Regions from separate parts of the Candidatus Contubernalis alkaliaceticus genome, predicted to be linked through region 2. Evidence: a T-box and tRNA genes for the amino acid it is inferred to sense, from the RefSeq annotation. Region 2 holds a T-box; the other holds one or more tRNA genes.
The links. A T-box is a leader RNA that pairs with one kind of tRNA and senses whether it is charged. The one in region 2 lies ahead of thrS (threonine--tRNA ligase), so its partner is inferred to be a tRNA-Thr.

Region 1 (4,426 bases), 1.5 Mb from region 2:
ACAGATTATGAAAGAAACCCCATCCTGCGACCATGTTGAAGACGACCTTTTCTCCCGGGAATACCTGCTGGAGCGTCCTTTATTAAAGGCCATTCAGTCAGAAAAAAAACCCGTCTTATTAATTGATGAAGTGGACAAAACAGATGAAGAGTTTGAAGCGTTTCTCTTTGAACTCCTTTCAGATTTTCAAGTTTCAGTCCCCGAACTGGGGACCCTGATAGCTGAAAAAATTCCAATGGTTGTTTTGACCAGCAACAATGAACGGGAACTTTCCGACGGTTTAAAACGCCGCTGTATATACCTTTTTTTAGACTTTCCCACGGTGGAACGGGAAGTTGCCATCATTAAAGCTAAGGTCCCGGAAATAACCGATAAACTAACCCGGCAGATTGCTAAAGCTGTTAATTTAATACGTCAAAACACAGAAATAAAAAAGAAACCCTCCATAGCCGAAACCCTGGACTGGGCCAGAGCTCTCCTAACTTTAAATGAAGACGGCCTCAGCGAAAAAGTAGTTAAGCAGACCATAAACATCCTTTTGAAAACCAAAACGGATATTGAATCCTTCAACAAACAGATTGGGGCGGCGGCCCTGGATGAGTTCGCCCGTTCTTAAAGGCAGGTGTTAAAATGGATAAAACCTTAGAGGCAAATATTGTAAGATTTACCCATCTACTGCGTCTAACGGGTATTAAAGTAGGCAGCGGAGAAGTCATTGACGCTCTAAATGCCCTGACATTTATTGATTTTTCCGACCGAGAACAGTTTAAAATAGCCCTGCGGTCAATTTTAGTCAAAAGAAAAGGGGAAAGAGACATCTTTGACCACACCTTTGACCTCTATTTTGCGCCTCTGGAGGAACGGGAAAGACAGCAGATTGAGCACCAGATGAGGCAGAAACAAAAACAACAGCAGATTGAAGAGGCCGAACAGGATCTTACTTTTGAAGAAGAAAAGCTTGAGCTGTCAGAAGAAGAAAAATATCTATACAGCCAGATGGATCAAGAGGACAAAAGTAAAATTAAAGAATATATAAAAAAGGCAGAGGAGGGCAAATCCCGAATCTGGGAGCCCACTGTTAAATCCTTGATTGAGAATGTAGTTAAAGGGGCTTTAAGAAAATGGCTGCACTCCCACCAAGATCAGGTGGACCTGAAAGATAGGGTATCCACAGGAGATGAGCAGCTGGATTATATTCTGGAGGATTTAGACCATTCTGCTCCTAGCAGAGACGAATCATTGATGTATGAAGATATGCAGCATATCAAAGATAAAGACCTCCCCAAAGCTAACCTGCTTATCCGACGCCTGGCTAAACACCTGGTTACTCGAATCAGCCGAAGATACAAGCGCAGCAGAAGGCACCAGCTCCTGGACTTAAGAAGGACAATCCGGGATAATATCCGTTACGGCGGAACAATGTTCAAACTAAAATACCGAAGCAAAAGGATCCAAAAACCCAAACTGATTCTCATATGCGATGTATCCGGTTCAATGGCTCGTTATGCTTCCCTGGTACTACAGTTTATCTACGGTATACATTCGGTGCTGGGGCAAATCGAAAGCTTTATATTTTCCGATGACCTGGAAAAAATCAGCCATCATTTTCATCCCGGCAGCGATTTTAACCAGTTGATGGTAGACATTATGAATGAGAGCAGAATTTGGGGAGGTGGAACCCGACTTCATAAGTCCCTGAGCACCCTACGAACAAATTATTCCACACTGTTAACCTCCGATGCCTATATTATTATTCTCAGCGATACAAAGACTGAAGCCATTGACGATACTCTGCAGGAGCTCCAGGCCATTAAAAAATCCGTAAAAGATATACTTTGGTTGAATACTCTGCCGGAGCAAGAATGGGAAAAATCAAAGAGCACCAAAACTTTTCAGGCCCTAATTAAAATGTATCCATGCAACACCTTAAACGATATAGAAAAAATAACCCACAGTAAAATTTTTAACTAATGAAATATAAAAAGGGGCTGCCGCCAAATGTTAAGATTTAGTGGCAGCCCCTTTCTTCTACCTATATATTTATGAAACTCCTATTTTTCTAAGTAATCTCCCTGGCTTTTTAAAGATTCGATTACCTCGTCAATTTCTATAATCTTTTCCAGAAGTTCCTCTCTGTTCTCTTCCCCTGTGGCTAATAAATCATCCAACATCTGATCCCTTTCCATTGTCAGGTTATCTATAACCTCTTGAGTCATTTTCATTTCCTCCTTTATTTTGTACTACTTAATATCTTGCCCAAACCATTTAAAATAATACATCTATGCCAAAAAAGTTGTCATGGGTTGTCAAGGGGACAGTTCTTCCGGCAATCCATTCATTATCTTGATTGTAAAAAATTTGTTTGTCAAAAGAACCGTCCCCTACAATTTGCACTTTACTCGTCATATAAAAATAGACATAGAATATTTTCTATGTCTGAAAACTTTTATTTTTTGGAGCCGGCAAGAGGACTTGAACCCCCAACATGCTGATTACGATTCAGCTGCTCTACCTATTGAGCTATGCCGGCCCATTTGCAGTACATATTATATTATGAAAAACTCTATTTTGCAAGCAGAAGTGACATCTGATGAGTTAGATAGTTTCCCCATTGTTTTCCTTTAATACATCTTGTTTAAGTTTATTTATCATCTAATCTTATGTCATAGTTCCGTTACTTTTTGGTGAAACAATTTTAATTTTTCCCCAGAGACCCAGCTTATCCCCTTTTATAATTAATACTCCTTTTACCCCGGTAATTTCTTTAGCTTTTTCGATGGTTTTTTCAATGTCTTCTTCCTCTTTTACCTGATTTGCCAGGGCAGTAGCTGCTGCGTCTGCCAAAGGGACAGAGGGAGATACCACCACCACAGCATCTGCCCTTCCTAAGCTCAGAGAGGGGCCAATCACTCCCGAGGAAGTACATACCCCCATGGGAGTATCACCCGGCTTAATCTCCAGGGCTAACCGGCAGCTGAAGGGGGAATGACTGCCACACAGAACAGAGATCTTTCTTTTCTTTTTAACTTTTAAAAATAAATCTCCCCCGTTTTCAACAATCACCTCTTGCACATGGGGCATTAATTCCCTACCCACAACTTCCGCAAAAGCCCCTGCCACAGAAGCCATGGGGCCCACTCCTGCAGTATTAGCCGCCCGGGCCATCATCAGAGCTATGGCCGGAGCCTGAGCAGAAATAAGGTATGGCACCAAAGAGGTTTTAAAATCCTTCTCCCGGTCAATGAAACTCTCTAATTCCTGCCGATGATGCCAGAGAGTGCTTTCCACCCTATGAATCAAATCCCCGTTAAAACTACCTGAATCCACCAGCACAAACAGATCTGTTTCCTTAACGGTTATCTGAAAAGAAGACAAATCTCCCTTGTGATTGATATTCCTGTAAGAACGAATATCGTAAGACATGCTAATTCTCCTTAATAATGCTCCTCCACAGCCCTTACCGGACAGGCCTTTAGACAGTGGCCACAGGCAATGCATTTTTCTCCATCAAACTTAACGGTCATCTCAGGTCTGATCATTTCCAGGGCTGAGGTAGGGCAAATTACAGTACAGGCCCCACAATGGGTGCAGCTGTCAGAATTCCAGACAATCTGCTGTTCCAGCGGCTTGGCTTTAACTCCTCTAGCCTGCAAAAAATTAATTCCGGACTCATAATCATTTTTTTCCCCTGCAAGTTCCAGCACCAGCATCCCTTGTTTTCTTGGATTAATATTTGCCTTGAGAACGTTGATAATTAAGTTATAATCTTTAACCAGATTATACAAGAAAGGCTGTTCAACTACAGTGGCAGGAAATAACAGTACAATTTTGTGCTTTACCACTTAATCTCCTCCCCCTTAGTGCGAATTGTTATGGGATTCAATTTCTTCCCGGAATCAATTGAGGGCAGTTTTTCCACCGGTTCCGCAATTAAGAAATTTCCTTCTGTTATCCAGGCCTTTAATATCTCTGCAATTTCCTTGGCTTTAGAGTAACTGGATAAGGGAGCGGTGGGAATCTCTTTTCCATCAATATTAATCATACCAGACTTTAACTGTGCATAAGTCACTTCTCCCAAAGGGCCCCTTTTCCCATAGGAATACCCCTCACTGTACTCTACTACCGGAGCAAAAATATCTTCGTCTTTAACTGCTGTGTTTTTTAGAATTTCCTCATTCAATATAGGAATAGGTACTCCAATACCCACCATCAAGGAAACTCCATATCCTAAAAAGCTTACCCCCCTAATCCACTGGGAATCCATTTGTTTCATATCTCCCATAACAGAGAGCGTACCGGAAGGCCCCTTGGGAACACCGTTTTCATCTCTGGCCGCACAAGGGTTATGCTGTGTTCCATGCCAGGAAACATAACCGATACCTCCGCCCAGGAAAATCCGGGTCCCAATACCTGTTGTACGGTAAAG
Region 2 (4,426 bases):
TCACCGTAATAATTTTTTGATTCTTACGGGCTTCCTTCTCTCTTTTACTCTGTTCATACTTATATTTGCCGTAATCCATAATCCTGCAGACAGGAGGCTTTGCGTTAGGAGCCACATTAACCAGGTCCAGGTTCTTTTCCCTGGCCATATTAAGAGCCTCTTTTAAAGGTACTATTCCCATTTGTTCACCCTCGCTGTCAATTAACCTTACTTCCTTAGCCCGAATCTGTTCATTAATAAATGAATCTCTACTAATATTATTTCACCTCCAGAATATATATAGTCCAGATTGAACGGTACTAAAATAATAAATAAAAAAGCAGGCAAAAACCACCTGCTTACCTGTAAATATTAGTACCCGGCGACAGCTGTAAGCGTCTTGGGGTGAGAAGCGGCGGCTTCTTCTTGAAATTTTATTATTATATTACATCTTATATAATATACCATAATTAAACTATCTAGTCAAAGTTTTTTCTTTTCTCTCCTTTTTTAAGGTCTCAAGTAAAACACCTAACAACTGCGGGCCCATATCACCTTCTCCTCGTTTCCTGACGGATACCTGATTTGTTTCCATCTCTTTATCCCCTACAACCAGCATATAAGGAATTTTCTGAACCTGGGCCTCCCTTATCTTATAACCAACTTTTTCATTACGTTCATCTACTTCTACCCGGAAACCTCCATCCCGTAAATAATTGGCATTCTGCCGGGCATACTCAAAGTGCCTGTCGGCAATAGGTAAAAGGATGACCTGTACCGGCGCCAACCAGAGAGGAAATGCCCCGGCGTATTGTTCTATTAAAAGAGCAAAAAACCTTTCTATAGCCCCGTAAACTACCCGGTGTATAATAACCGGCCTATGCTTTTGTCCGTCTTCACCAATATACGAGAGGTCAAATTTTTCAGGCATCTGAAAATCTAATTGAGCTGTGCCGCACTGCCATTTTCTCCCCAGGCAGTCCTCTAAAATAAAGTCAATTTTGGGCCCGTAAAAAGCTCCATCACCTTCATTAATGTTAAAAGGTATTTCATTCTCCACCAACACCTCCCGAAGAGCATGGGTAGCAGTCTCCCAGAGCTCCTGGGAGCCCATGGCCTTCTCAGGTTTTGTGCTCAGTTCTACATGATAGGTAAATCCGAAAACTTTATAAAAAGTGTCAATCAAATCTATCACCTTTTTTACTTCCCCCTTTACCTGAGAGGGCAGCATAAAAATATGGGCATCATCCTGGGTAAAGTTCCTTACCCGCAGCAATCCGTGTAAGGTACCGGAGAGTTCATGACGATGGACCAATCCCAGTTCTGCATATCGGAGGGGAAATTCCCGGTAACTGTGCATTCGGTTACCATAGATCAGCATGGCCCCGGGACAATTCATAGGCTTGATGGCAAAATCCTGGTCATCGATTTTGGTAAAGTACATATTCTCCTTATAGTGATCCCAGTGCCCAGACTGCTCCCAAAGCTTACGGTTTAAAATAATAGGGGTTTTAATCTCTTGATAACCGGCCTTCTGGTGTTCCTGCCTCCAAAATTTCAAAAGCTCCTCCCTAAGTATCATGCCCTTGGGATGAAAGAAGGGAAACCCCGGAGCCTCATCATGCATACTGTAAAGGTCCAATTCTCTGCCCAGTTTACGATGGTCTCTCTTTTTGGCCTCCTCCAAACGATTCAAATATTCCTCCAGCAGAGATTGCTTGATAAAGGAGGTCCCATATATGCGCTGCAGCATAGGGTTTCGCTCATCACCCCTCCAGTACGCTCCAGCCAGGCTCAACAATTTCACGGTCTTAATTTTTCCTGTAGAAGGAACATGGGGGCCGGCACACAAGTCCAGAAATTCTCCCTGTTGATAAAAACTGATGGTCTGATCAACGGGTAAATCTTGGATCAGTTCCACCTTATAATCTTCTCCCTTTTCCTTAAACAGGGATAAAGCTTCCTCCCGGCTCAGCTCTTTTCTTACAATAGGAAGATTCTCTTTTATAATTTTTTTCATTTCTTTTTCTATTTTTTCCAGATCTTCAGGAGTAAAGGATTGGGGAACCTCAAAATCATAATAAAAACCGTTCTCTATAGAAGGTCCTATCCCCAGCTTCACCTTACCGAACAACCTCTGCACCGCCTGGGCCAATATATGGCTTGAGCTGTGACGGTATACACTGCTGCCTTCAGGGTCATCGAATCTGATGAAGGAAAGGTGAGTGTCACTAGATATAGGACAGCTCAAGTCAACTAACTTTCCGTCAATTTGGGCCGCCAGCGCTTCTTTCTTTAATCGGCCTCCCATCTGGTTTAATATTTCCTGTGGAGTAATCCCCTTAAGAAATTCTTTTTGAGTGTCATCTGGAAAGGTAATTTTAATATTATTATTCATAAACATCTCCCTCTTAAAAAAATTTTTAACTCAAAATAATAAAACCCACCCCTAAAGGGGCAGGAAAACTTCCCACGGTTCCACCCTAATTAAACTAACTTTCACAAGAACTCAAGCTCTCCGTAACGGGGAGAAAACGGCACAGATTATTTACCGGAGGGCTTTCACCTGTACTGCTCAGAGATGGTTTTCAGTCAGATATTCTAAAGGCGTTTTCAGCCGAGACGCCTTTCTCTTTTTTAGAAGTAATCTAACCTACTCTTTCTCATCATAGCTTTTTTATTTAAATTTAAAAAAATTATAATGCTTATTCTAAAGCATGTCAAGTTACTGTAGAATATAAACCACCCCAGCCTGAACTATGCCGATGAAAAAACCCAGAGCTGCCCCCAAATATTCAATATGTTTAAGCTCCTTAGAAGCTATAAATATTATCATCTGTTCTACCCTTTCAAGGGAAAGCTTGTTCATTTTATCTTCTACCATTTTACTAATATTAACTTCATCCCAGGCCTTATGAATCATATCTCTCATGATTACTTTTACATGGATACTCAATTCTTTTTTTACCAGGTCAGCAATATATTCATGTAGGATTTTTTTAATTCCAGGAGGAATAAAATTGGTCAGCTTCTCCTCAGTCCAACCTTTAATTATCCTCTCTGAAGCCGACAAAACTTCCCTTTCCATTGAATCATAATTAACCTGCTGGAGAATATCTCTTCGGGACAGCAGTTCTTTTTCCACAATATCCCCAATAGAACGGGAAAGCGCCAGCTTCCTCTTAGGGATTAAACCCTGAAAACTATATTTAGAAAAAGGTATTGTTACAGGAGTCAAGGGACGGAACAGAAGCCTTAAAGCAATTATATTGGTAAGCCAACCAATCAACCCGCCGATTACAGGTAAAAATATAAACAAATACATGCAGGAAACGTCTCCTTTGCCATTCTATGTCTCTATTTTAACAAAAAGAAACATAAAAAAAAACCTTTACGGTTTTTTAATAGCTGAACAGCAAACCTTTCTATAGAAAAATTTATAATTGGAGCTTCTGCCCCTGACACAGTTTACATTTCTTGCAAATCACTACTCTTTCACTGAATATGTTTAAAATAGCCTCCACCGCCTTGGGATAATAACAGCACAAGACCTGATGAACTATAATTTTTTTAGGAGCAAAGTTAACCAAAAAACTAATTATAAAATCCTCTTTTTGTATCTTTGAACTAAATAAATTCAGGCCATTACTTACGGGGAAAGAATAGTCTAATAGTCGCTGTTCAGCATCTCTAAGTTGTAAAGACCCCTCCTGATCCGCTGTAATGTGAACCTGTTCAATTTTAGGCTCTTGAAGGGTAACAAAATATTTTAACAACTTTAGAAATTCTTGGTATTCCTGTTCCATCAAAAGTTCATCTATGGAAGACTCAACACTATATTTTAAGCCTGCAATAATTTTCTTAAGGCGGAAATTAACAAAACCCTCTAGGTTCATATATTCTTTTTCCTGAAAATAATGCTGTATGCTATCTATAATATAGACCTTTTTCTCATTAAACTTTTTAGCACTGTTTTGTTCATTTAATTCTTGTTGAGTTAATTCAAGTATAATCTCCCTTTCCCGTTGGCTGAAATAGGAATAATTCCTCTTTATCAGATTCTCCAATACCGTATCTCTCATATAATTCATGATAAAATCACAAATGAAATGAGACATATGTTGTTTTAATAAGTTGTTATAATCTTTACTTAAGGGCTTTTTAACATCTAAGAAAAAAAACAAAAAAGGAATACCATCTCTATGCATCTCTTTAAACCTTACCGCGGCCATATTTCTTTTTACATTATTTTTGTATGAAATGAACTTTTCTTTAAATTTAGAATGGTATTTATCTGTTACAACAATTATCCCACCAGTACTGCTCATGATTCCTTCTCCCTCCTTTATCAATTTATTATATGTTTCAAAAAAATTTTGTATACTTTAATAGAAGGGAAGAAAAAACATATTTATAATTTTCTATTTAATTTGGGGAAGTTAACCCC

Region 1: it encodes a tRNA-Thr, which carries the amino acid that the T-box ahead of thrS (threonine--tRNA ligase) is inferred to sense. The anticodon was not compared.

Annotation. Positions count from the first base shown of each region.
Region 1 is NZ_CP054699.1:176,324-180,749, reverse strand. It holds gene HUE98_RS00835 (AAA family ATPase) at 1-616, shown strand, start outside; gene HUE98_RS00830 (vWA domain-containing protein) at 631-1,971, shown strand; gene HUE98_RS00825 (hypothetical protein) at 2,052-2,216, opposite strand; tRNA gene HUE98_RS00820 (tRNA-Thr) at 2,455-2,530, opposite strand; gene HUE98_RS00815 (UPF0280 family protein) at 2,659-3,423, opposite strand; gene HUE98_RS00810 (4Fe-4S binding protein) at 3,435-3,842, opposite strand; gene HUE98_RS00805 (homocysteine biosynthesis protein) at 3,836-4,426, opposite strand, start outside.
Region 2 is NZ_CP054699.1:2,267,741-2,272,166, forward strand. It holds gene infC (translation initiation factor IF-3) at 1-256, opposite strand, end outside; gene thrS (threonine--tRNA ligase) at 455-2,377, opposite strand; T-box leader at 2,430-2,658, opposite strand; gene HUE98_RS11400 (DUF445 domain-containing protein) at 2,705-3,304, opposite strand; gene ytxC (putative sporulation protein YtxC) at 3,417-4,307, opposite strand.